DNA from 3 places in the Vibrio sp. M260118 genome. Region 3 is predicted to be linked to each of the others. Evidence: predicted binding sites of a transcription regulator. Region 3 holds the regulator's gene; each other region holds the start of a gene.
What was found. Region 3 encodes CRP, which controls carbon source genes, mostly activating them, when cyclic AMP is high. Its sites were predicted from a motif close to TGTGANNNNNNTCACA; they were not measured.
Positions count from the first base shown of each region.

Region 1 (9,685 bases), on a different contig from region 3:
TGACCCCGATAGCCTCGGCTATGGAGATGAATTTATCTGGCGGAACAAATCCTAGTTGAGGGTTCTCCCAACGAATGAGCGCTTCAACTCCTTGTAGGGTGCCATCTGGCTTGACCTGCGGTTGATAGACCATGTAAAACTCATGATTCATCAGTGCATGTTTAAGTTCTAACTCGATCTGGGTTGCGTACAGATGCTCGTTCTTTAATCTGTCTTCAAAAAAAGTGATGGTATTGCGAGTGCGTTTTGACTCATACATAGCCAGATCCGCATAACGTTTAATCTCATCACTGTTGTCGCCATCTTTAGGGTAGTTAGCAACCCCAATACTGGCAGATAGAATGAACCGATAGTCTCGTATCTTGTAGGGTTGGTTAATTAGCCCCAATATGTTGTTGCTTAGCGCTCGAAGCTGTTCGGTTTTATTCTCAAAAGTCACCAGAATAAATTCATCGCCACTGTAGCGGATGACAATGTCATGTTCCGATGTGGCTGACAAAAGTCTTTTTGCGGTTTCACACAACACTAGGTCGCCAATTTCGTGGCCATAGTTGTCATTGATCGCTTTAAAGTTATCCATGTCGATAAATAGCATGCTGTAGTGGGCATTCGAGTCCAGAGTCGGCATGAAGCTGTCGAGGAAGTAGCGATTATTAAGGCGAGTTAGGTAGTCATGGTTTGCTTGATAGCTGAGCGCTTGTTGCTTGTTAAGCTCGTTGCGCGCAATACTTCGAAACAGAGCATAAATAACAAGTAGTGAAACGACAAATACAATGATGATTTGTGTCATCTTCTGAAAAAATATAGCGCGTATATCTTTAACTTTGACTTCACTCGACACCCAAAATGCATAACGTTTAATATAAATACTTGCGGTCAAAGCTTGGCGTTTGGGCAGCATTTTTTCATGAACAAAGGTTTTGCCAGATGCTTTGATTTCGTTGATAGGAAGTGCTAACTCGGACTCCATGCTACTAACAGTTTCCTGCATAGCTTGTTGATCAAGTTGAGATTTATAGATTTCTGGTTCATCTCGCAGCTCAATAGGTGCGAACTGGAAATACCGGTCACTATCACGAAATATATAGCTGCTTATCTGTGTGCCCTCATTTTCATCCTGCTCAACAAACTTGAATGCTTTGTCGATTAGAATGGAAGCACTAATGACAAGTACTGGCTGATTATATCTGTCGCGCACCGTGAGGTAGGCCGGCATGATTAGCTTTCTCATTGCTGTGCTGTAGTAGGTGCGACCAAACACAGCATGGTCTACCTTTAGTGCTTGTTCGAAGCTCTTTTTAGTTTCTTCAATTTCTAATAGATTGTATTGCTTCGGTAATAAGGTGGCATTTGATGCGGTATAGAGAGAGCCGTTGGGTTCTAGAACAGCGAATCCGACCATGGAGTCATCAACATCAGCGACATTTTTTAGAATGTTTTTGACCTTTCTGCGCTCTGGGACTTCACCATCTTGAAATATTTCGTTAGAGAGGATATTGAGAACTACCTCATACTGCTTTAACAATGCTGAGTATGAGAGTGCGACGTTGGTGGTGATACTGCTCTGGCGGGTAGCGAAGTCGTTATGGTTAGCTCGATAGGTGTCATACGTCGTATAAATGAACAGCGCCAGCCATGTCACGGTGAACAGGTGAAATGCCAACCAGATATTTCTTTTAATAAACGCCATTTAACTCAACAATTCCCTATATTAATCACTCAACTATAGCAGCTTTAATGCATATTGAAAGGCGGTTCAATCACGTATTTGATGGGCAATTTTAAGTAAACGTAACTCATTGACGCGGTTTTAATTGACGATGTTGCTTCGACCACAGATATTCCTCAACAATCAGCAGAAATAGTTTGACCTTGGAGTAGGCTCCAAGGTTTAAACTACTGGTGTACAGTGAATGGAGATAAACATATGTGCACTAAACACCAAGCATGTCGTTCAGACAAAGTAGCGATAAATCCTTCTCAAGTTGGCTCTTGCTCTAGCCCTAAAATCTCAACCATTAAGATGGCTGAGGCTACTAGTTCTGAATCGAGTTGTTGTAGTTCAAACAGCTGTAGCAGTGGCGCTGACCCGTCTGACGAAGAGGGCGAACCCAGTTCCTCTTCACGTTATACCTATAGTTGGATAATTGAAGGGATGGACTGCCCTGCCTGCGCTCGAAAAGTGGAAAAAGCGGTTAATCGAGTAGATGGAATCATTGAGGCTAAAGTTCTTTTTGCTACCGAGAAACTCATCATTACTTCGGACAATGCCGATGTTGCACAACTCGTGGAACAAACGATTCTAGATACCGGGTTCACTTTTACCAGTCCTAATTCAAAGTCTGCAAAACAAGTATCCACTGGGTGGAAGTCAGTGTTGCAGCAGAATGCGCAGATTATTGCTATTGCGTCTGCTATGGCGATTGCCGCTGCAATTAAACCAGTACTTCCTGAAATTAGTGAATGGATGTTTGTGATTACCTGTCTAGCAGGCTTATATCCAATTGGTAAAAAAGCGATTAGCCTCGCTCGCTCAGGCACCCCTTTTGCCATCGAAACCTTAATGAGTGTCGCTGCTCTTGGTGCACTGTATCTGGGAGAAACTGTAGAGGCAGCAATGGTGTTATTGCTGTTCTTGATAGGTGAGCGTTTAGAAGCATTTGCTGCATCTCGTGCTCGTAGTGGTGTTCAAGCCTTGATGGAGTTAGTTCCGGAAAATGCGATTAAGATCGTTGATGGTCAAAGAGTTGAAGTTTCAGTCAGTGAGTTACATCCCGGTGATGTGATTGAAGTCTCTCCCGGCGCACGACTACCTGCTGACGGTCAGTTGCTCGAAGAAGCTGCAAGCTTTGATGAAAGTGCGCTTACTGGCGAGTCGATCCCTGTTGAACGTTATCAAGGTGACTCTGTAATGGCAGGTGCCGTTGTAGTCGATAAAGTTGTGCGGTTTACCATTACCTCAAAGCAGGGCGAGAACGCCATTGATCGAATCTTACGTCTGATTGAAGAAGCAGAGTCGCGCAAAGCACCGTTGGAGCGGTTCCTAGATCGATTCAGCCGTTGGTATACCCCATTGATGATGCTAGTTGCTTTACTGGTGATCATTACGCCACCGCTTCTGTTTGCTCAGCCGTGGGAAACTTGGATCTATCGTGGTTTGGCTCTGCTTCTTATCGCTTGCCCTTGTGCATTGGTGATCTCTACGCCTGCCGCGATTACTTCTGGCTTGGCTGCCGCAGCGCGCAGAGGGGCGCTTATCAAAGGTGGCGCTGCGTTGGAACAGTTGGGTCGAATAGAGACCATTGCCTTTGACAAGACTGGAACCTTGACCAAAGGTAAACCGGAAGTCACTGATATTGTTGCCTTAGATGGTTGGACTGAGCAGGCACTACTGGCAAAGATTGCTGCAATTGAAGTGGGCTCAAGCCACCCATTAGCCGTCTCGTTAGTTAACAAAGCCAAGCAGCTGAATGTTGAAATCGTTGAGGCTCAGGACAAACAAGCTTTGGTGGGCAGCGGTGTTCGTGGTGTGGTATCTGGTGTTGAGTATCAGGTATGCGCGCCAAGCAAAGTTGAGGTGACGTTACCGGCTTCCTTAGTTGATCACATCGAACAACTTGAGGGAGAGGGCAAGACTGTCGTGGTCGCGATAGAGTCTCAGCAAAGCATCATGGGTTTAATCGCTTGGCAAGATACTCTACGTGAAGACTCAGCCCAAGCGGTAGCTGCACTCCAATCGTTAGGTATTCACTCGATAATGCTGACCGGAGACAACCCACGTAGCGCGGCAGCCATGAGCTCTAAGATTGGCATTGATTATAAGGCAAGCCTGCTGCCACAAGACAAGGTGAGTTACGTTGAACAGCTTTCAGCTAACGGTAACGTAGCGATGGTTGGCGATGGGATCAATGATGCGCCAGCGATGAAGGCGTCCAGTATTGGTATTGCCATGGGTGGAGGTACTGATGTTGCGTTGGAAGCAGCCGATGCTGCCATTACTCATGACCGTCTGCTTGAGTTAGCGAGCATGATCGAGCTATCACGTGCGACACTGAGTAATATTCACCAGAACATTGCTTTGGCACTTGGGTTAAAGGGAGTGTTCTTGGTGACAAGCTTATTAGGCATTACTGGTCTTTGGGTGGCGGTATTAGCCGACAGTGGTGCAACGGCAATCGTCACTCTGAATGCCTTAAGATTGTTAAAATTTAAGCCTAAGCGCGCTTAATTTCGATTTGAATTAGTTTGCCTCTGCTTTGTTGATGTAGGGGCTGTTTTTTATGCAACTACTGTTTATTCTCACTACGAAGTGTGATGTAAACCGTTTTTATGTGCAATTTCATTTCTTGTTGCGCTTATAGTTGTGAGTTGTGTCACTTCAAAGTTGTGGTGAGTTGGTTAGAGTAACTCTTGTACCCGATGAATTTATAGAGCGTACTTGTCAACAATCTACTGACAGACTGCGCCACAAAAGGAGCCCCCTATGTCTCAAGCTGTATTCCACCTTGGTGTTACTGAATCTGATCTTGCTGGCGCTACACTGGCGATTATTCCTGGTGACCCAGCACGCGTACAAAAAATTGCCGAAGAGATGGAAAATCCGGTTTTCCTAGCAAGTCACCGTGAATATACGCTTTACCGCGCAGAGCTTGAAGGCAAGCCTGTTGTAGTTTGTTCAACTGGTATCGGTGGTCCTTCAACTTCAATTGCTGTGGAAGAACTAGCGCAACTTGGCGTTCGTACTTTCCTTCGTGTAGGTACAACAGGCGCAATTCAACCACATGTAAACGTGGGTGACATGATCGTGTCAATGGGCTCAGTTCGTCTAGATGGTGCAAGTCTACACTTCGCTCCTATGGAGTTTCCAGCAGTAGCGGATTTTGAAGTTGCGACTGCAATGAAAGCAGCAGTGGAAGAGTCTGGTGCTACTGTGCATATGGGGGTTACTGCTTCAAGTGATACTTTTTACCCAGGTCAAGAGCGTTACGATACTTTCTCTGGCCGCGTTGTTAAGCGTTTCCAAGGCTCTATGCAAGAGTGGCAAGACATGGGCGTGCTTAACTTCGAAATGGAGTCAGCAACGCTACTCACTATGTGTGCAAGTTCTGGCCTAAAAGCGGGTTGTGTAGCAGGTGTTATTATCAACCGTACTCAGAAAGAGATTCCTGATCACTCAACGTTGAAAGAGACAGAAGCTCGTTCTATTAAAGTCGTGGTTGAAGCTGCACGCAAGATGCTTTAACTGCTAGATTAGTTGTGAATGAAAACAGCCACCAGTTCGGTGGCTGTTTTTTTATCCGCTAAATGCCATCTTCGGTAGTGGCTGATATAAGCTCTCTGTCATATCTGATAACATTTGATCATAGACTTGAGAAATGATCAGCGAAATGTCGGTGGTTAGCTGATAGAGCTCTTCACTGGTCATTTCTATCTCTTCGCTGGCATTAATTTCAGTTAATGCATGCATGGCTTTAGAACTCAGGGGCGATGCAACAGACAATGGGCTAATCAATGACAACTGGTTTAGTTTACGTCGCGTCTTATCACAATAATACTTTACTCGTAACATACCTTCAGGGTAGTGAAGATCTTGGATAGAGATTCTTAACTGTGTTAACCCTTCCATGCTATCGAGCACTTGTTGCCAGTTCATATGGTATTCGTCGCTGATCTCTTCACGACCAGACTCTATTAACCATGCAATAGCAATTTCATCCATCAAGAACATACAGTGTCTAATGGTTTTGCCATGAATAACCTGGTTACGAGCAATCGTTCTATGTTCCCACTCTTTATGCAGTTTCTTTAGTTTAAGCTGCAGAATACGGTACATAGGTTTGTTTTCGAACTGTGCCTGAGCGATGAGCTCGTTTGAGCGATCCATCATTGAATCGTAGATTTCCTCTAATTGACTTTGATGCACGTCAAAGTGATGGCTCGTTAATGCTTGATGAGTAATGGCTCTGTGCTGTCGGCTAAGCAGAATAAGTTGGCGCAGTAGAACAAGTATTTCAAACTTACGCTCTAGGCCTGTGTGGCGTTTTTTTGAAAAGTAGAATAGCGCCACCAGTACGGCACATGAAATAATTAATGAAATGAGCACAAACATAACCAACTCCTTGTTATGGCTTACCTATAAAGTAGTAGAGCAGGTTTGATGCCAGAAAATAAGTCATTAAATTTCAATTGCTTATATATTTATTAGAGTTGCGAGTGATCCAGGATGGTGCAAGTTAGCACTGAAAGCGTGAATTAGCGCACAAAAAAAGCCCCGCTGATTTCAGCAGGGCTTTCGATTATTGCAATGTTATTTACATCACGCGCATGCCAGGCTGTGCGCCTTCGTGTGGTTCTAGAATCCACAGGTCACTGCCACCAGGGCCTGCGGCTAGGATCATGCCTTCAGACATACCAAACTTCATCTTACGCGGCTTAAGGTTTGCTACCATCACTGTTAGCTTGCCTTCTAGCTCTTCAGGTTTGTACGCAGACTTAATGCCTGAGAATACTTGGCGCGTTTCACCGCCAATATCCAGTTGGAACTTAAGCAGTTTGTTGGCTTTTGGCACTTCTTCACAAGAGATAATACGCGCGATACGCATATCAACGGCTGCGAAAGCGTCAAATTCAATCTCATCAGCAATTGGGTCTTTGTCTAGCTCAGTTTGGCTTGCCTTGTTCTTTTCAGCTTCAGCTTTCTCTTTTGCTGCAACTTCTGCCGCCGCATCTTCTTTCGAAGCTTCAACCATAGCCTCTACCTTCTTAGGATCGATGCGGTTGAACAGCGCTTTGAACTTAGTAATTTCGTGGCCAGTTAGTGGCGCTGCAATGCCTTCCCAGGTCAGTTGTTGATTCAAGAACGCTTCTGTGCGTGCAGCAAGCTCTGGCATGACTGGTTTCAGGTAAGTCATCAGAACGCGGAATAGGTTGATACCAACAGAACAGATATCTTGTAGCTCTTGATCTTTACCTTCTTCTTTTGCGACAACCCACGGTGCTTTCTCATCAACGTATTGGTTTGCCTTATCTGCCAGCGCAGTGATCTCACGGATAGCGCGGCCAAACTCACGTGCTTCGTACAGCTCTGCAATGCGATCGGCGGCAGCTGCAAACTCACTGTATAGCTCAGGTTCAGCGAACTCAGCAGATAGCTTGCCTTCAAAACGCTTAGTGATGAAACCAGCGTTACGAGAGGCTAGGTTAACAATCTTGTTTACAACGTCAGCATTCACGCGCTGAGTGAAATCTTCAAGGTTAAGGTCTAGGTCATCAATACGGCTGTTTAGTTTCGCTGCGTAGTAGTAACGTAGGCATTCTGGATCTAGGTGATCTAGATAAGTTGCCGCCTTGATGAAGGTGCCTTTCGACTTAGACATCTTAGCGCCGTTTACCGTAACGTAGCCGTGAACGAATACATTGTTTGGTTTACGGAAGCCAGAGCCTTCTAGCATTGCAGGCCAGAATAGCGAGTGGAAGTAAACAATGTCTTTACCAATGAAGTGGTACAGCTCAGTAGTGCTGTCTTTTTTCCAGTACTCATCGAAGTTTAGGTCGTCACGCTTGTCACATAGGTTTTTGAATGAACCCATGTAGCCGATAGGTGCATCTAGCCAAACGTAGAAGAACTTGTCTTTTTCACCTGGGATTTCGAAGCCAAAGTAAGGGGCATCACGAGAGATATCCCACTGTTGTAGACCTGATTCAAACCACTCTTGCATCTTGTTTGCCGTTTCAGCTTGAAGTGAGCCAGAGCGTGTCCACTCTTGCAGCATGCTTTCAAACTGAGGCAAATCGAAGAAGAAGTGCTCAGAATCTTTCATAATTGGAGTTGCGCCAGATACCGCTGATTTAGGATCAATCAGTTCTGTTGGGCTGTAAGTCTCACCACAGTTGTCACAGTTATCACCGTATTGGTCTTCTGACTTACACTTAGGACAAGTACCTTTTACGAAACGGTCCGGTAGGAACATCTCTTTCTCAGGATCGAACAGCTGAGAAATCGTGCGGCTAGAGATAAAGCCATTCTTTTTCAGCTCAAGGTAGATGTGCGAAGCTAGCTCACGGTTCTCTTCTGAGTGAGTGCTGTGGTAGTTGTCGAAGCTAATATCGAAGCCAGCGAAGTCTTTTTGGTGCTCTTCACTTACAGCAGCGATCATCTCTTCTGGCGTAATACCCATCTGTTGTGCTTTTAGCATGATTGGCGTGCCGTGAGCATCGTCAGCACAGATGAAGTTTACAGTGTTGCCACGTAGGCGTTGGTAGCGAACCCAGATGTCAGCTTGGATGTGCTCAAGCATATGACCTAGGTGAATCGAACCGTTAGCGTACGGAAGGGCACAAGTGACCAGTAGTTTTCTTGGATCGTTTGCCATACTTAATAATCGCTTCTTAGGTGTATAAAAAATAGAGAGTAATACTACCTTATCCCACCAATGACTCCAAGGCTTCCAATATGGGAAACCCCCAGTTTTTTCAGGGTTCAGTCTAGGCGAGGGGAGTGTTACGATTAGATGCATAAGGAGGACCTATGCGTCAGTTCACTTCAAAGCAAGATTTCTGTGATTGGTTGAACCAATTTGAACACGCTAGCCTAGCCCCTGATTGGGCTTCGACGGCGAACATTGTTTCTGTAGAGTCAAGCAGCTTTAAAATCGAAATTCCATTCGCAGCCAATGGGTTAGTTAATGATCTAACGGCTTGGATTCAAACTGCTCAAGAGAGTGGAGAAGTTGCTTCATTCTCTTACGATGTGTCGGTTGCGACTAAGTCTTTAGAGACTCATGTTGCGGCTACCGTTAAAGGCGTAAAAAACGTCATAGCGGTGACCTCGGCAAAAGGTGGCGTAGGTAAGTCGACAACCTCAGTGAATTTGGCTTTGGCTCTTGCTAAGTCCGGGGCAAAAGTCGGGCTACTTGATGCCGATATTTATGGTCCTTCGGTGCCACTGATGTTAGGTCAGATGAATGCGCAGCCAGAAGTTCGTGACAATAAGTGGATGCAACCCATCGCTGCGCACGGTATTTATACCCACTCAATCGGTTATTTAGTATCGAAAGATGAAGCGGCTATTTGGCGTGGACCTATGGCGGCTAAAGCACTTGCACAGCTATTAAATGAGACGGAATGGCCAGATCTTGATTATTTAGTGATTGATATGCCTCCAGGTACGGGTGATATTCAACTGACTCTGGCTCAACAAGTTCCGGTAACAGGCGCTGTTATTGTGACTACACCGCAAGACCTGGCATTGGCTGATGCGCGTAAAGGGGCGGCAATGTTCAGCAAAGTAGACGTTCCTGTTGTGGGTGTGGTGGAAAATATGAGTTACCACATTTGTAGCCACTGTGGAGAGAAGGAACACATCTTTGGTGCTGGTGGCGCAGAGAAAATGGCCAGTGAGTATGGCCTAGATCTATTGGCTCAAATCCCACTGCATATTCAAATGCGAGAAGACATTGATAACGGCACGCCAACTGTCGCGGCAAGACCGGATTCTGAGCATGGCAAACAATACCTCGCTTTGGCTGAAGCAGTGAGCTCACGACTCTATTGGTTTGGCAAAACTAAGCCGGATTCGATCATGTTTACCATGGTTGAATAAACACTTAATTGCACTGCAATAAGAGCGCTTATTCAATGTAATCGTTTGCGCTGAAATCTTTTATTCCATTTAGCCGATCCGCGC
Region 1 covers NZ_JATABG010000020.1:1,434-11,118, forward strand. Annotated here, with positions in the region: gene QTO00_RS02655 (putative bifunctional diguanylate cyclase/phosphodiesterase) at 1-1,690, opposite strand, end outside; gene QTO00_RS02660 (zinc/cadmium/mercury/lead-transporting ATPase) at 1,928-4,228, shown strand; gene udp (uridine phosphorylase) at 4,484-5,242, shown strand; gene QTO00_RS02670 (hypothetical protein) at 5,294-6,109, opposite strand; gene metG (methionine--tRNA ligase) at 6,312-8,372, opposite strand; gene apbC (iron-sulfur cluster carrier protein ApbC) at 8,528-9,601, shown strand.
Region 1: the regulator CRP is predicted to act here: its motif matches at 4,363-4,378, upstream of udp (uridine phosphorylase).

Region 2 (5,557 bases), on a different contig from region 3:
GAGTTCGACCGACAATACTACTGCCTTCGACAGGCAACTCATAAGTGGCAGCGAGCAGCGGAGCACTGAAAAAACACATTAATGCAAGAACCGTACGCACCATTTATACTTCCTTGGCTTGTTTATAGAGACTTAAGGTTATCTCTCTTTCGGTCTTGTGATCAACTATCGGCTTAGGATATGCCAAGCGATCACTCTCAACCCACTTCCAAGGTTGATGAATATACTTATTTGGCACTTCACGAATTTCAGGTACCCATCGACGAACAAACTCTCCTTCACCGTCAAACCTCTCTCCCTGCGTAATTGGGTTAAAGATACGAAAGTAGGGCTGGCCATCACACCCCGTTGACGCGCACCACTGCCAGCCACCATTATTGGCGGAGTAGTCACCATCAACAAGCCGAGACATAAAGTATTGCTCACCAATGCGCCAATCCACATGGAGATCTTTAACGAGGAAACTCGCCACTATCATCCTCAAACGGTTGTGCATCCAACCCGTCTGGTTTAACTGGCGCATCGCTGCATCAACAATCGGATAACCTGTATTGCCGCTTTTCCACGCGGAAATGGCCTGCTCAGAGTTGCGCCAAATGAGGTTGTTCCCCCAATCAGTAAAGCTTTCTCCTTTGCTAAGCTTAGGTTCAAAATAGCTTAAATGCTGGTAGAACTCGCGCCAAATCAACTCACTTTGCCACACCTCTCGCCCACCCGTTAAAGGTAAGGGTTGAGTGTACATCACTCGTGCTAAACACTGCCGAACGGATAGCACACCTATGGCAAGGTATGGAGACAAGGCACTGGTGCCGTCAATAGCAGGGAAGTCGCGTTGCTGCTGATACTGCTCCACTTTGCTCCGGTCAAACTCTCGCAAAGATTTGATTACCTGCTTAGTTTGTACCGGATAGCGCCCACTTGATACGCGTGGATAAGCAAAGTTTGACTGCGGAGAGAGCTCACTTACGAGATCTAAATTAACCAATTTGGCAGCTTCTACTTCTAATGGCTGAATTTGGGACACATTAAGAGGGTGGCGGTAGAGTTTTTCTAAATAAGCACGCTTAAAGGGTGTAAAGACCTTGAAGTACTCACCTTGCTTGTTGAATACACTTCCCGGCTTGAGCGCGCATTTATCATCGAACTGGTGGCACTCTATACCTGCTTCAGTAAGTTGTTCTGCTAAAAAAGCATCTCGATTTTGTTCATTGAGCTCATACTCTTTGTTGATGAAAACGCCGCTAGCCGCTTCTCGTTCAGCAACCTTCGCCACAAGCTGAGCCGCAGATCTAAATGTCTCTACCTCTGCGTAATAAAGAGGAATATTGTTGCTGTGCAGATCACTTTGTAGCTCAAATAACCTTCTGTAAATAAGATCTGCCTGCATTGGAGCGAGTGAGTGTTCTGTCCAAGTTTCTGGCGTTGCTATGTATAAAGCAACCACTGGTTCTCCACTCTCACAGGCTTTCGTTAAGGCAGTATTGTCCTCGACACGTAAATCTCGGCGTAGCCAAACTAGTTTCACAACGAATCCTTACTCTTCGATTGAATTTGATAGCAGTACTTGCCCAGAAAACGACGCCTTTATTTTGTCAATGGCAACCATTTGGCTAGCACTCATTGGACGCGAGCTGTTGATTGCCACCGAGGTATAAGCACTTAAGCCCTGATGCTCTACTAATCCAGTAAGATCTTCTATGCCGTTGACTATCACTAGATTCATCCCCGACTCCGCAAGCTTCAGTGCCCATAAGCGAGCAGTGACATCATTATGCGTATCGCAGTTGATGAACAGACACTTCCCTTTTCGAGCGGTTTTACTTTCAGCATCAATTATTGAGTTGATACGTGTCACTATGATCGAGTCCATCATGCCTTTTTGCAGCGTACGGAGACCAAACCGAACTACAGATAAAGCCTTCTCAGCAGGCTGAATAAACTGTTTTTCTACGACTTCCAGGGGATACTCTTTAAGTACCGTAGAGAGAATAGACTCCGCTTTGCCACTGTTAAGATCAGCGAGCGCTTGTAGGAAGTCATTGACTTCATCAAGCTGAGTAATGGTGTACTCGCCTTGGTTTTTGCTCGGTTCGTCAGACGCCAGTAGCTCTTTTACCTTACCAATCGGCACACCTTTGCTGAGCCAACCCTGAATATCGCCTATGAGAGCAATATGCTCGTCGGTATAAAGCCTGTGACCTTTCTCGGTTCTCTGAGGCTGAACTAAGTTGTAACGCCTTTGCCATGCGCGCAACGTAACAGGCTTAATGCCCGTTATCTCAGACACTTCACGAATGGCATACAGCCTTTTCTCATAACCCATAACGTAAACGTAACTCCTGTGGGTGCGGTTGTAGAAACGCTTGATCCTCAAGGTAAGCATCTGGATGCGTTGCTAAATAGTGTTTGATCAGTGTCAGTGGTGCGAGTAGAGGAAGCACTCCCACGCGGTAATCTTCGATCACTTGTCTTAACTCTTTCTTCTGTGAGCGGCTAAGCTCACGCTTAAAATAGCCTTGTAGATGCATCAACACGTTAGTGTTGTTTTTTCTACTGGCACGATTTGCAATTGCGGCCATCAGACCTTCACGATACAACTGGTAAAACTCATTGATGTCGTAATCTTTTACATTCGCCACCAACTTACCCAACTCTTTATAGGAGGCTGGATGGTGAGCCATTAGCGTCAGTTTGTAACGAGAATGAAACGCAACGATTTTGCCGCGAGTAGGCTCGTCGCCCATCGAGTCATAAAAATCTCTCAGTGTATAAACGCGAGTAATAAAGTTCTCTTTAAGCACCGGATCATTGAGTCGACCATCCTCTTCAACCGGTAGCCAAGGCATGGCTTTCATTAGTTCATTGGTATAGAGGCCAACGCCTACGTTCTCAGCACTGTTCTTTTTGTACACTTTTACTCGCTCCATGCCGCATGTTGGCGACTTGGCACAAACGATGTAACCACATAGCTGCTCTTTTTCTAAAGACGCCACTTTCTGCTTTGAATAGTCAACAACCTTTTGCGTGTGCTCTTTAGTGGGATCTTTGGTTTCAACCAACGCAATTCTGTCTTCGTTAGACATTAAGCGAATGGTAGGACGGGGAACTGGCATTCCTGAACCCACTTCTGGGCAGATTGGCATAAATTCGAAGTAGGGCGTCAACTCTTTGGTGACGAACTTACTAATCTTATGTCCTGAGTCAAAGCGAACGCGCTCGCCTAACACACAAGCGCTAATTCCGATTTTAATTGGCTGCTGATCCATGGTGAGCTCCCTTTTTATTAAGGCTATACAAAAACACTTCTTGTATAACTTTTTATAGCACAATCTCGAAATCCTGTACGAAAATTTAATTTGTACAATTTGATATAGGAGTACGTAGCAAAGCCTTTTTTGGTTCACTCACGAAGCAAACGTTTTTACGAATCGATTGCCCATTCACTTTCAACACAATTAGTTATCAACAGACAATTAATGCACCAAACCGCCCCCTTTTGTGACATACTTCTCATGGTCTATGCGCTGTAATAGCTAGTATTGGCTCAAGCGATTTTTCAAAATCAACATAATTAGTAATCAGCAGTTCATATTACTAATATTTTTTGGAGTAATAACTATGGCAACCCCACACATTAACGCACAACCAGGTGATTTCGCTGAAACGGTTTTAATGCCAGGCGACCCACTACGCGCAAAATACATCGCAGAAACGTTCCTAGACGATGTGAAGCAAGTATGTGACGTTCGTAACATGTTCGGCTACACAGGTACTTACAAAGGTAAGAAAGTGTCTGTAATGGGTCACGGTATGGGCATCCCTTCATGCTGTATCTATGTTCACGAGCTAATCGCAGAATACGGTGTGAAAAATGTAATCCGTGTAGGTAGCTGTGGTGCAGTACGTGATGACGTGAAACTAATGGACGTAGTTATCGGTATGGGTGCTTCTACAGACTCTAAAGTAAACCGCATTCGTTTCAACAATCACGATTTCGCAGCAATTGCTGACTTTGGCCTTTTAGAAGAGTCAGTTAAACAAGCACGTGCTCAAGAAGTACCTGTTAAAGTGGGCAACGTATTCTCTGCTGACCTGTTCTACACACCAGAAGCTGACATCTTCGAGAAGATGGAAAAACTTGGCATCTTAGGTGTTGATATGGAAGCCGCAGGTATCTACGGCGTAGCAGCAGATCTTGGCGCTAAGGCTCTGACTATCCTTACAGTGTCAGACCACATCATCCGTGGTGAAAAACTCAGCTCTGAAGAGCGTCAAAAGTCGTTCAACGACATGATGAAAGTGGCATTAGAAACTGCTATCAACATCTAGTTTCATTCCTTTCGCCACCGAACCTAGTTTGGTGGCCAGAATAATCCCGAGGGGGAGATAGTGACAGCCGGCCAACTGCCAAAGGAAGCGAACGGGTTACAGCTCAACTTTTGTAAAACATTGGCGTGTGACAACTTTGGATTGAGTGATGCACATCGTTACGTTGTGCAGCATGCGAACCCTAAGCGACCTGCGATGGTTTGCCGTGAATGTGGCGCTTTCCCCCCCTTACTTAACAACCAAGAAGTCCTTAACGAGCTTCATCGCCTACGTCAACTTCATAGTGATGGGCTGCCTGCTTGTCGAAACGACGAGTGCGAAAACTTTGGCCTTTCGGTCCATACCCATAAACACCTCTACCATGCTTTTGGCTACAGTGGCGACCGTCAACGTTATCGCTGTAAATGTTGTCAATCGACCTTTGTCGACAAATGGTCTGGAGCAAACAAAAAACTCCATTTTCAAGAAAACCTCCTTGGTCTGCTTTTTATGGGCTATTCGGTGCGCGAGATTTGCCGCAAGCTAGAAATCAACCCAAAGACGTTTTATGACCACCTTGACCATATTGCCAGTCGATGCCGCCGTAAGTTAGCCATGTTCGATGCCCGTTGGGTTAATCACGCTGAAAGCTATCAACTGGCGTCTTACTATGTACCTCTTCAACCGAAAAGCAACAACGGGGTGCTGTGGATGGCGACGGGTGAAGCCCATAGTGGTTATATCCTCTGCCAGCACGTCAATTACTCCTCTGATGAAGAGCCTATTGGCTCCGTGGATCACAATCCGTACCAATTCCCAGCTCGATTTGTCTCTCATGATCACTCATCTGAAGCAAATCTTCCTGTTCCTCCTCCTTCTCCTATATTGAGAGAGCGAATCGACGAAAAGTACCAGACTATACTCGCAAGGGGCAACGTCGAAGATCCGATGGGCAACCTAACGGTATTCAATTATCCGTCGAAAGGTGCGTTAATCCGTCCACCATACACGTCCTATGCTCATTTCCTACACGTGCTCGATATGTGTAAAGACGATCGGCAAGTTTCAATCTACTTGCCGCAAGACCCTGTTCTACGCTCCGCAGCACTGAGCGTCTGCTTGCCACGCCTTCAGCGTCAAAAAGCCGACCTTTTGTACGTTGAAGAGGATAGCAATTGGGGAAATAACAACGATTTCGATAAAGTTGATATTGTTCATATGGGCTGGTGGCGTGATCGCTGGGCCATCG
Region 2 covers NZ_JATABG010000201.1:159-5,715, reverse strand. Annotated here, with positions in the region: partial or broken gene QTO00_RS12540 (L,D-transpeptidase family protein) at 1-103, opposite strand, end outside; gene phrB (deoxyribodipyrimidine photo-lyase) at 104-1,525, opposite strand; gene QTO00_RS12530 (MerR family transcriptional regulator) at 1,535-2,323, opposite strand; gene QTO00_RS12525 (YbgA family protein) at 2,313-3,266, opposite strand; gene deoD (purine-nucleoside phosphorylase) at 3,619-4,329, shown strand; partial or broken gene QTO00_RS12515 (lactate dehydrogenase) at 4,390-5,557, shown strand, end outside.
Region 2: the regulator CRP is predicted to act here: its motif matches at 3,498-3,513, upstream of deoD (purine-nucleoside phosphorylase).

Region 3 (9,685 bases):
AAGAATCAGCCCTTTTATCACCACCAAACCAACCACAGCGGACAGCACCACTAACGGCTGCAAAGCAAGCAAACCAAGGTTAACCGCCATCCCTACTGCAATAAAGAATAGCCCTAATAGCAACCCTTTAAATGGCTCGATGGCGATCTCTAGTTCATGACGATATTCACTCTCAGCTAATATTACTCCAGCGAGGAAAGTACCTAGCGCCATAGACAACCCAAGCTGCTTCATTAACAGCGCAATACCAATAACAAGTAGCAGCGCCGCAACAGTAAATAGCTCTCGAACACCACTTAGTACTACGTAGCGAAACAGTGGCCTTAATAAAAAGTGACCGCCGACTAGCAGCCCAGCGACGCCAGCTAACATCCATAGCGCATCGAACCAATTACCTGCCGTGTTCCCCGCCAGTATCGGAAGAATAGCTAACATGGGAATAACAGCGATATCTTGAAATAGCAGAACTGCAAAACCCGATTGCCCGGTTTCACCGCCTGCGAGCCCCTGCTCTTCAATCACGCGTAGAGCAATGGCTGTAGATGAGAGGGCTAAGCCCATACCAATCACTAAACTGGTTTGCCATGTCGCCCCAAAAACAGAGGCTATACTCGCCAAGACCAAGGTAGTAATAATCACTTGAGCGCCACCGAGTCCGAGTATCGGCCCTTTCATCTGCAATAACTTCTTCGGATTTAGCTCTAAGCCAATCAAAAATAGCAGCAGCACCACGCCAAATTCAGCAAAGTGAAGGATCGCTTCGACATCGCGGATTAAACCCAGGCCCCAAGGACCAATCGCCACACCCGCAAGCAAGTATCCGAGCACCGACCCAAGCCCCAAGCGCTGAGCTAATGGCACAGCAACAACGGCCGCGGTTAAAAAGATCACACTGCTGTTAAGAAAATCACTTTCAAATGCCATTACTACCCCCTACTACCTGTTCAGTATAGGTAAGCAAAGGATCATTCAGCCATTGACGATAAGCTTCAGCATGTTGATAGCGCTCCATCTCACTCACGTTACGCGCCCAGTAGAGTACCAGAGGCTCAATCCACTCCATCTGACACAGTGCAGCAGTCAATTCAAACGGTTGTAAGATCTCATCCAACGGATAACGGTTGTAGCCAGTGCGACCAAACGCTTCCTTTTTACCTCCAGTAGTGATGACGCTACGCCAGTATTTCCCTTTCAGTGCTTCACCTTTTCCATAGGCAAAGCCTTTGCCTAACACGCGATCAAACCACTCTTTCAGCAGTGCAGGACAAGAGTACATATAAAGAGGGTGATGAAATACGATCACATCATGAGCTTCAAGCAGAGCTTGCTCGACAGCAACATCAATAAAGAAATCAGGATAGTGAGCGTAGAGATCATGCACCGTGACGTGATCAAGCGACTCGATTTTCTTGATCATCATTTGATTCGCCACAGAGCTCTGTGACTCAGGGTGGGCGTACAACACCAACACCTTAGGTTTACTCAAAGGTAAAGTTTGCATTCCTTGACCAACAATCCTTTTGTAATTATTCGGTTTTTAATGTCGTTTATGGTTATCAGTTTGTTATACGTTGTTAGTGGCAATAACGCAATGATCGACATAACCCGTTAAGTACCCTACTATTCGTCGCAATACGAGCAAAGACAAAGCAAAAGATTATGATTACCTTCTCTGGCATTCAGCTTCTTCGCGGTGGAAAACCACTGCTAGAACAAGCCTCTGCAACCATCCACCCGGGCGACAAAGTCGGCCTTGTTGGTAAAAACGGCTGCGGAAAATCCACTCTCTTCGCCTTAATTAAGGACGAACTCTCTATTGATGCGGGTAACTTTAGTAAGCCTGCTCATTGGGAGTTGGCTTGGGTCGCACAAGAAACTCCGGCACTAGAGAGAAGTGCTATCGAGTACGTCATTGATGGTGACCGCGAATATCGTGGTTTAGAAGCAGATTTAGCGACCGCCGAACAGCAAGATAACGGCACCTTAGTCGCAGAAATCCACGGTAAGATCGAAACTATCGGTGGTTACAGCATTCGCGCTCGCGCAGCTGAGCTGCTTGATGGCTTAGGTTTTAGCCAAGAACAGATGAGTTGGAATCTAACTCAGTTCTCTGGGGGTTGGCGTATGCGCCTTAACCTTGCTCAGGCCCTGCTTTGCCGCTCTGATCTTTTGCTACTCGATGAGCCAACCAACCACTTGGACCTAGATGCGGTAATGTGGCTAGAACGTTGGTTACAAAACTACCCGGGCACACTAGTGCTTATCTCGCACGACCGAGATTTTCTTGACCCAATTGTGAGTCGTGTGATTCATGTAGAGAATCAACAGCTCAATGAGTACACCGGTAACTACTCGTCGTTTGAAGAACAGCGCGCACAAAAGCTAATTCTGCAACAAGCTCAATATGAGAAACAGCAGAAGCAAATGTCACATATGCAAAGCTATATCGACCGCTTCCGCTATAAAGCTTCAAAAGCTCGCCAAGCGCAGAGTCGGATTAAAGCCCTAGAGCGTATGGAGCGAGTTCTTCCTGCCCAGCTTGATAACCCATTTAGCTTCCAGTTTAGAAAACCGGATGCTTTGCCAAACCCGATCATCATGATGGATGAGGTATCAGCAGGATACGGTGACAACCTCATTCTGGAAAAGATCCGCCTAAACCTAGTACCGGGCAGCCGTATCGGTCTGCTTGGGCGCAATGGCGCAGGTAAGTCAACCCTTATCAAGCTGTTGTCTCGTGAGCTAAACCCTCAAGGTGGTGACCTAACCTATTCGCAAGGCGTTAAAATTGGTTACTTTGCTCAGCACCAATTAGAAACACTGCACCCAGAAGAGACGCCACTACAGCACATGATGCAGATAGCGCCAGACAAGAATGAACTTGAGCTGCGTAACTATCTAGGTAGTTTTGGCTTCCAAGGAGACAAAGCACTAGAAAAAGTCGCACCGTTTTCGGGGGGTGAGAAAGCGCGTTTAGTCTTGGCTTTGGTCGTATGGCAAAAGCCTAACCTGCTACTACTCGACGAACCAACCAACCACCTTGACCTGGATATGCGTCAAGCGCTGACCATGGCACTGCAAACCTTCGAAGGTGCAATGGTGATTGTTTCCCACGACCGCTACTTACTGCGTGCCACCACGGATGACTTATACCTGGTTCACGATCGCCAAGTGGCGCCATTTGATGGTGACTTAAATGATTACTACAAGTGGCTGACCGAACAACAAAAGGCCGAGCGAAAAGAGGCGCAAGCTCAACAACCGGAGAAAAGCACCGAAAACAGTGCTGCGGCGAAAAAAGAGCAGAAGCGTCGTGAAGCGGAGTTCCGTAAACTAACCGCACCAATTCGCAAGAACCTGACAAAACTTGAAGAGAAAATGGATAAGTTGGGCGCTAAGCTTGCGGAAGCAGAAGCTCAATTATCAGACAACTCACTTTATGAAGCCGAAAATAAAGCTAAACTTAACGAAGTGCTAGCGATTCAGGCCAACAGTAAAAGTGAGCTTGAAGATGTGGAAATGGAATGGATGGCTCTACAGGAAGAGCTAGAGAGTATGGAACAGGAGTTCAACAGCCAATGAGTTCAAAGCACGTCACTATTTCTTTAACACTAGAGCGCTTATGGCAATTTAGCTTGCAGTACTACAGTGTGCGAGAAGTCAAAGAGGCGTGTCTACATTTACAAAACCATTTCAAAGGTAACGTAAACCTACTGCTGCTGCTCAAATGGCTTGATGAGCAGCAGGTGAGTTTTCAAGAGCAAGACTGGCATAAGGTAGAAGAGTGTCTTGGTCGCTCAGAAGCATTACTCCATAGCTACCGAGAGCTAAGGCGCAAGTTTAAGAATAACCTGCCTGATACCCTCTATCGCGAGTCACTCCAATTTGAGCTGCAACTCGAGAAGCAGCAGCAGTCTGATCTTGTTGATTGCATCAACAATATTGAACTAGAGGTAAACCACGCTGAACCTCTCACCTTGCGTTACTGTCGTCAGCTAGGTGGCGAGCAGCTTTATGCTGTTTTCGCTGAACCTATCAAAGATATTGCCAACCTATAATCCCGTCACAACTCAGGATCGTTATGACTCATTTTGTTGCCGCTAAAGGACTCGCTAACCCGCACTTACAAACCTTAGCTCCGCGCTTTATTCGCAAAAAGGCGTTGTTTGAGCCAGTTTGGCAAACGCTGAATACGCCTGACGGTGATTTTCTTGATATAGCTTGGAGTCAAAACCCTGAAGATAAATCAGCTCAAAGCAAACCTATCTTTGTTCTATTTCATGGCCTAGAAGGTTGTTTTTACAGCCCCTACGCTAATGGGTTGATGAATGCCTTTGCCAAGCAAGGTTGGCTGTCTGTAATGATGCATTTTCGCGGCTGTAGTGGTAAACCGAATAAGTTGGCGCGTGCGTATCATTCCGGTGAAGTCGAAGATGCACGTTTCTTCCTAGAACAGCTTAATTCTCAATTCCCGCAACAGGCCAAGGTCGCAGTAGGTATTTCACTCGGTGGCAACATGCTGGCCAACTATTTAGCCCAATATCAACAAGAGCCGCTGCTTGAAGCCGCGACCGTAGTTTCCGCGCCGCTCGATCTCTCTGCGTGTTCGCAACGTATCGAGCAAGGCTTCTCTAAGCTATATAAGAACTACCTGCTCTCTTCACTGAAAAAGACCGCGCTGCAAAAACACCACCTTCTAAAGGGAGAGCTAGGCCTGAGCTACCAGAATATTAAGCGAGTCACCAAATTGTATGAGTTTGACGATCTGATTACTGCCCCACTGCACGGATTTAAAGACGCAGACGACTACTATCAACGCTGCTCTGGGATCCATCGCCTTAAAGAGATCTCGCTACCCACGCAGATCATTCATGCTAAAGATGACCCATTTATGACCGAGGCAGTGATTCCAAAATATGTCTTGCCCGACAACATTGACTACCGGTTGTTTGAGCAAGGAGGTCACGTTGGCTTCGTTACTGGCAGTGCACTTAAACCAAGGTTCTGGCTCGAAGAGTCACTGCCTGCTTACTATCAAAGCTTGGCAACTTCGGCCTAACTATTCACGTCTGCATCGTAAAATGAAGAGGTATTTATGATCGTTCCATGGCAACAAATTGAGCCAGACACCCTAGACAATCTAATTCGCGAATTTGTTCTACGTGAAGGGACTGATTACGGAGCCGTCGAAGTATCTTTGCAAGATAAAGTCGACCAAATCCGCGCACAACTCGAATCAGGTGAAGCCGTAGTGGTGTTTTCCGAACTGCACGAAACCGTCGACATCCAGCTCAAGCAAAAGTTCTAACCGCTCAACGTACTTCGGTCAAAACTAGACTTCGCTTATGGATATAGAACTGCATACAGTGTTAGGTAACCAAAGCGTGCTATAGTGGCTTTCGTTTAAAGGAATAAATCACACAGACAAGGTTTGTCATGTCAGCAAAACACCCTATTATTGCGGTCACTGGTTCTTCCGGTGCCGGAACTACAACCACATCAGAAGCGTTCCGTAAGATGTTCAACATGATGAACGTCAAACCCGCTTGGGTTGAGGGGGACAGCTTTCACCGTTTCACTCGCCCTGAAATGGATGTGGAAATCCGTAAAGCTCGCGAACAAGGCCGCCATATCAGCTATTTTGGTCCCCAGGCGAATGATTTTAACGGTTTAGAAGAGTTCTTCCGTAAGTATGGTCAGGAAGGTATCGGGCAGATCCGCCGCTACCTACACACCTTTGATGAGGCGGTCCCATATAACCAAATGCCGGGCACCTTCACGCCATGGCAAGATCTACCAGAAAACTCAGATGTACTTTTTTATGAAGGACTGCATGGTGGTGTGGTTGATGGTGATGTCAACGTATCACAGCATGTCGACTTTCTGATTGGCATGGTTCCTATCGTCAACTTAGAGTGGATTCAAAAGTTTGTTCGCGATACCCGAGACCGAGGTCATTCCCGTGAGGCCGTCATGGACTCCATTGTCCGCTCGATGGATGACTACCTTAACTACATTACGCCACAGTTTTCGCGCACCCATATCAACTTTCAGCGTGTCCCGACAGTGGATACCTCCAACCCGCTTAATGCCAAAGGCATCCCGAGCTTAGATGAGAGCTTTGTCGTCATTCGTCTAAGAGGCATTAAGAATGTCGATTACCCGTACCTGCTCGCGATGATAGATGGCTCGTTTATGTCACGCCATAACACCATAGTTGTGCCGGGAGGAAAGATGAGTTTTGCGATGGAATTAATCGTCCGACCTATCCTTCAACAACTCATCGAAACAGGAAAGATCGGCTAGCACTCGTAGTTAAAACACGATTACTTTTCATACCGTGATCATGTGCACAGTTTTGCGTAGTAAAACCCGGCTCCGACCCGATTAAAATCAAGAAATCGTTTCCGAAAAAGGATACTATTTCTTACCGAAACACAAGTTGGCTTGCAGCATTTGTAAAGTGCTCTTATCCTAGTAAGCCTTGTTTATTGCTTGGCAAAACATGGAAAGTGACAAGCGTACCCTGCAGAGGAAGTGAGATATTATGGTTCTAGGTAAACCTCAAACCGACCCTACATTAGAATGGTTTCTTTCACACTGTCATATTCATAAGTACCCTTCAAAAAGCACGCTGATTCACGCGGGCGAAAAAGCTGAAACGTTGTACTACATCGTTAAAGGCTCTGTTGCGGTTCTTATCAAAGATGAAGAAGGTAAGGAGATGATTCTTTCTTACCTAAACCAAGGTGACTTTATTGGTGAGCTTGGTCTATTCGAAGAAGACCAAGAACGTACAGCATGGGTTCGTGCTAAATCTCCTTGTGAAGTAGCAGAGATCTCATTCAAGAAATTCCGTCAGCTAATTCAAGTAAACCCAGACATCCTAATGCGTCTGTCTGCGCAAATGGCAAGTCGCCTACAAGTGACTAGCCAAAAGGTAGGTGACCTTGCATTCCTAGACGTGACTGGTCGTATTGCTCAAACGCTACTGAACCTGGCGAAGCAACCTGACGCGATGACTCACCCAGATGGCATGCAGATCAAGATTACTCGTCAAGAAATCGGTCAAATCGTTGGCTGTTCTCGTGAAACAGTGGGTCGTATCTTGAAAATGCTAGAAGAGCAGAACCTGATTTCTGCACACGGTAAAACAATCGTAGTATACGGCACGCGTTAAATATCAGTGACTAGTGTTTAGTGCCTAGTTGCTAGAGTAAAAAACACTACGAATATGATTTAAAAGCCACCCAATGTAAGTCGGGTGGCTTTTTGTTGTTTTAGCGATTGGATTACTCAATATCTAGGAACTAGAAACTAGGAACTATTAGCCGTTAGTACTCTCAAAGATCTTATCCGCCGAAGCAGCAACAAAGCCAGGGTAGAGCTCGCCGTTACTCATTGGGTAGCGCTTAGCAAACTCGTAGAAGCCGCCAGGAATAGTCTGGGTACCCTCTATGAAGTCTACTGAAACTTTATCCGCCATTGTCGAAGATTGCTCTAACAGTACCTCTGGAGAGCCTTTCACTTCGCCACCAAACTCATTGATGGTAAAGCCCGATTGACGCAAGTGGTCATTCACTCCTTTCACTTCATCGAAGGCATTTAATTGGTTAACGCTAACCGTAAAGTGATTCGCTCCATAACCATGAGCAGCAAGCCAAGAGGCATACTCGCTCTCTTTAGCTAACGACTGGAAATCAGCATAGCTTAGCTGCCACAAACGCCCGCCATACAAGAACTCATGACCTTTTAGCCTACTGGTGTCCAATTGCTCGACAAGCTTAGCAACGATGGCTTGAAGGCGCTCTGAACACTCTTCAACTTTGAGTTCACTGATGAATACTTTCGGCTGTTTAGGGTCTGGATGCTCATAGTGTTTTGCCACTAGGTTCTTACTCTCAAACAGATAGTCACCACATGGCTTGTAACCAACATCTAAAAAGGGTTGCGCTAAAGTCGCAATGCCTAGAGGCTCAACATTGAAAGTACGCAGAGCGATATGGTCGTTGATCAGCGCCTCATCTTCTTGCAGCAGTTGATGCACTTTTTCTGCAGAGGGACATAAGCGATGAATATAGTCATTCCATAACTGTTGGAATAGAACATCTGGCGTCATAACGCCTCCTTGTAGGGGTTGTTTACGTTGTGAGTTCTGTTGTTATTGTTATAAGAGAGGCTACCTAACCTGACGCTTTTAAACATCGAGTAGATAGCCTTCAACCTGTGACGTTTAAAGCCTCCTCCACTGGGAGGCAAGAAGGGAAAACCCTAAAATCTACTTATAATTATATCTCTATTCCTGGGCTTAAGGTTGCTGGAAGAACGGTCTCTCCCCCTTCCATCGAAGCCATAGGGTAAGCACAGTAATCTGCTGCATAGTAAGCGCTAGGGCGTAAGTTGCCTGATGCACCTGGTCCTCCGAATGGCGCATCACCGCTCGCACCTGTTAATTGGCGATTGCGATTTACGATACCTGCACGAATATGATCAACAAAGTATTCCCACTCACTGTCATCAGTAGAAACTAAGCCAGCCGATAGACCAAAACGAGTATCGTTCGCTAGCTCTACCGCTTTCTCTAAACCTTGATAACGAACCACTTGCAGTAGTGGGCCGAAGTACTCTTCATCTGGCAGCTCAGCAATTGCAGTAACATCTATAATGCCTGGAGTGACAAATGCCGCCTCCCCTGCTTTAGCTTCAACTAAACTCTCACCACCTAGCTGTTGCAGATTCGCTTGTGCTGCAAGGATAAAATCAGCGGCTGCTTTAGAGATCTGAGGGCCCATAAATGGCGCCGGCTCAGCAAATGGCTGATCAACACGAATCTTATTAGTCGCTTCAACAAGCTTGTTCACCAGTAAGTCACCTTTGTCACCGACAGGAACATACAAACGACGTGCACAAGTACAGCGTTGACCGGCACTGATAAACGCAGATTGGATGATGGTATAAACAGTGGCGTCAACTTCGCCATAGTTTTCCGAGATCACCATTGGGTTGTTACCACCCATCTCTAACGCGAGCATTTTGCCCGGTTGACCAGCAAACTGCTTATGCAGAATATGACCTGTGTTCGCACTGCCCGTGAATAGCACGCCATCTAAGCCTTTCGAATCTGCCAGCGCAATGCCTGTTTCCTTAGCGCCCTGAACTAAGTTAATCACCCCTTTTGGTAAACCAACTTGATCCCACAGTTTCATCGCAAACTCACCGGTCAATGGTGTTTGCTCTGAAGGCTTAAACACAACCGTGTTACCCGCAAGTAGCGCAGGAACAATATGGCCGTTTGGTAGATGCCCGGGGAAGTTATATGGGCCAAACACCGCCATTACACCTAACGGGCGATGACGCAGTACAATTTGGTTTCCAGCCGCTTCACGCTGCGCTTCTCCAGTACGGTCGTGGTAAGCACGGATTGATATCGCTATTTTACCTGCCATTGCTGCCGCTTCCGTACGCGTTTCCCAAATTGGCTTGCCTGTCTCTTTAGCGATGATCTCTGCGATTTGCTCGCTGTTTTCTTTTACCTTTTCAGCAAAAGCGAGGACAATCGCTTCACGCTCAGCAAAGCTCATCTTCTTCCAGCCGACAAATGCACTACGCGCTGCTGATACCGCTTGCTCAACTTGCTGCGGTGTTGCGCTGTCGCCTTGCCAGATAACTTCATTGTTGTATGGGC
Region 3 covers NZ_JATABG010000002.1:6,273-15,957, reverse strand. Annotated here, with positions in the region: gene kefB (glutathione-regulated potassium-efflux system protein KefB) at 1-924, opposite strand, end outside; gene kefG (glutathione-regulated potassium-efflux system ancillary protein KefG) at 914-1,501, opposite strand; gene QTO00_RS00285 (ABC transporter ATP-binding protein) at 1,660-3,582, shown strand; gene QTO00_RS00280 (TIGR02444 family protein) at 3,579-4,058, shown strand; gene QTO00_RS00275 (hydrolase) at 4,082-5,059, shown strand; gene QTO00_RS00270 (YheU family protein) at 5,096-5,308, shown strand; gene QTO00_RS00265 (phosphoribulokinase) at 5,437-6,306, shown strand; gene crp (cAMP-activated global transcriptional regulator CRP) at 6,548-7,180, shown strand; gene QTO00_RS00255 (DUF1338 domain-containing protein) at 7,328-8,119, opposite strand; gene astD (succinylglutamate-semialdehyde dehydrogenase) at 8,289-9,685, opposite strand, start outside.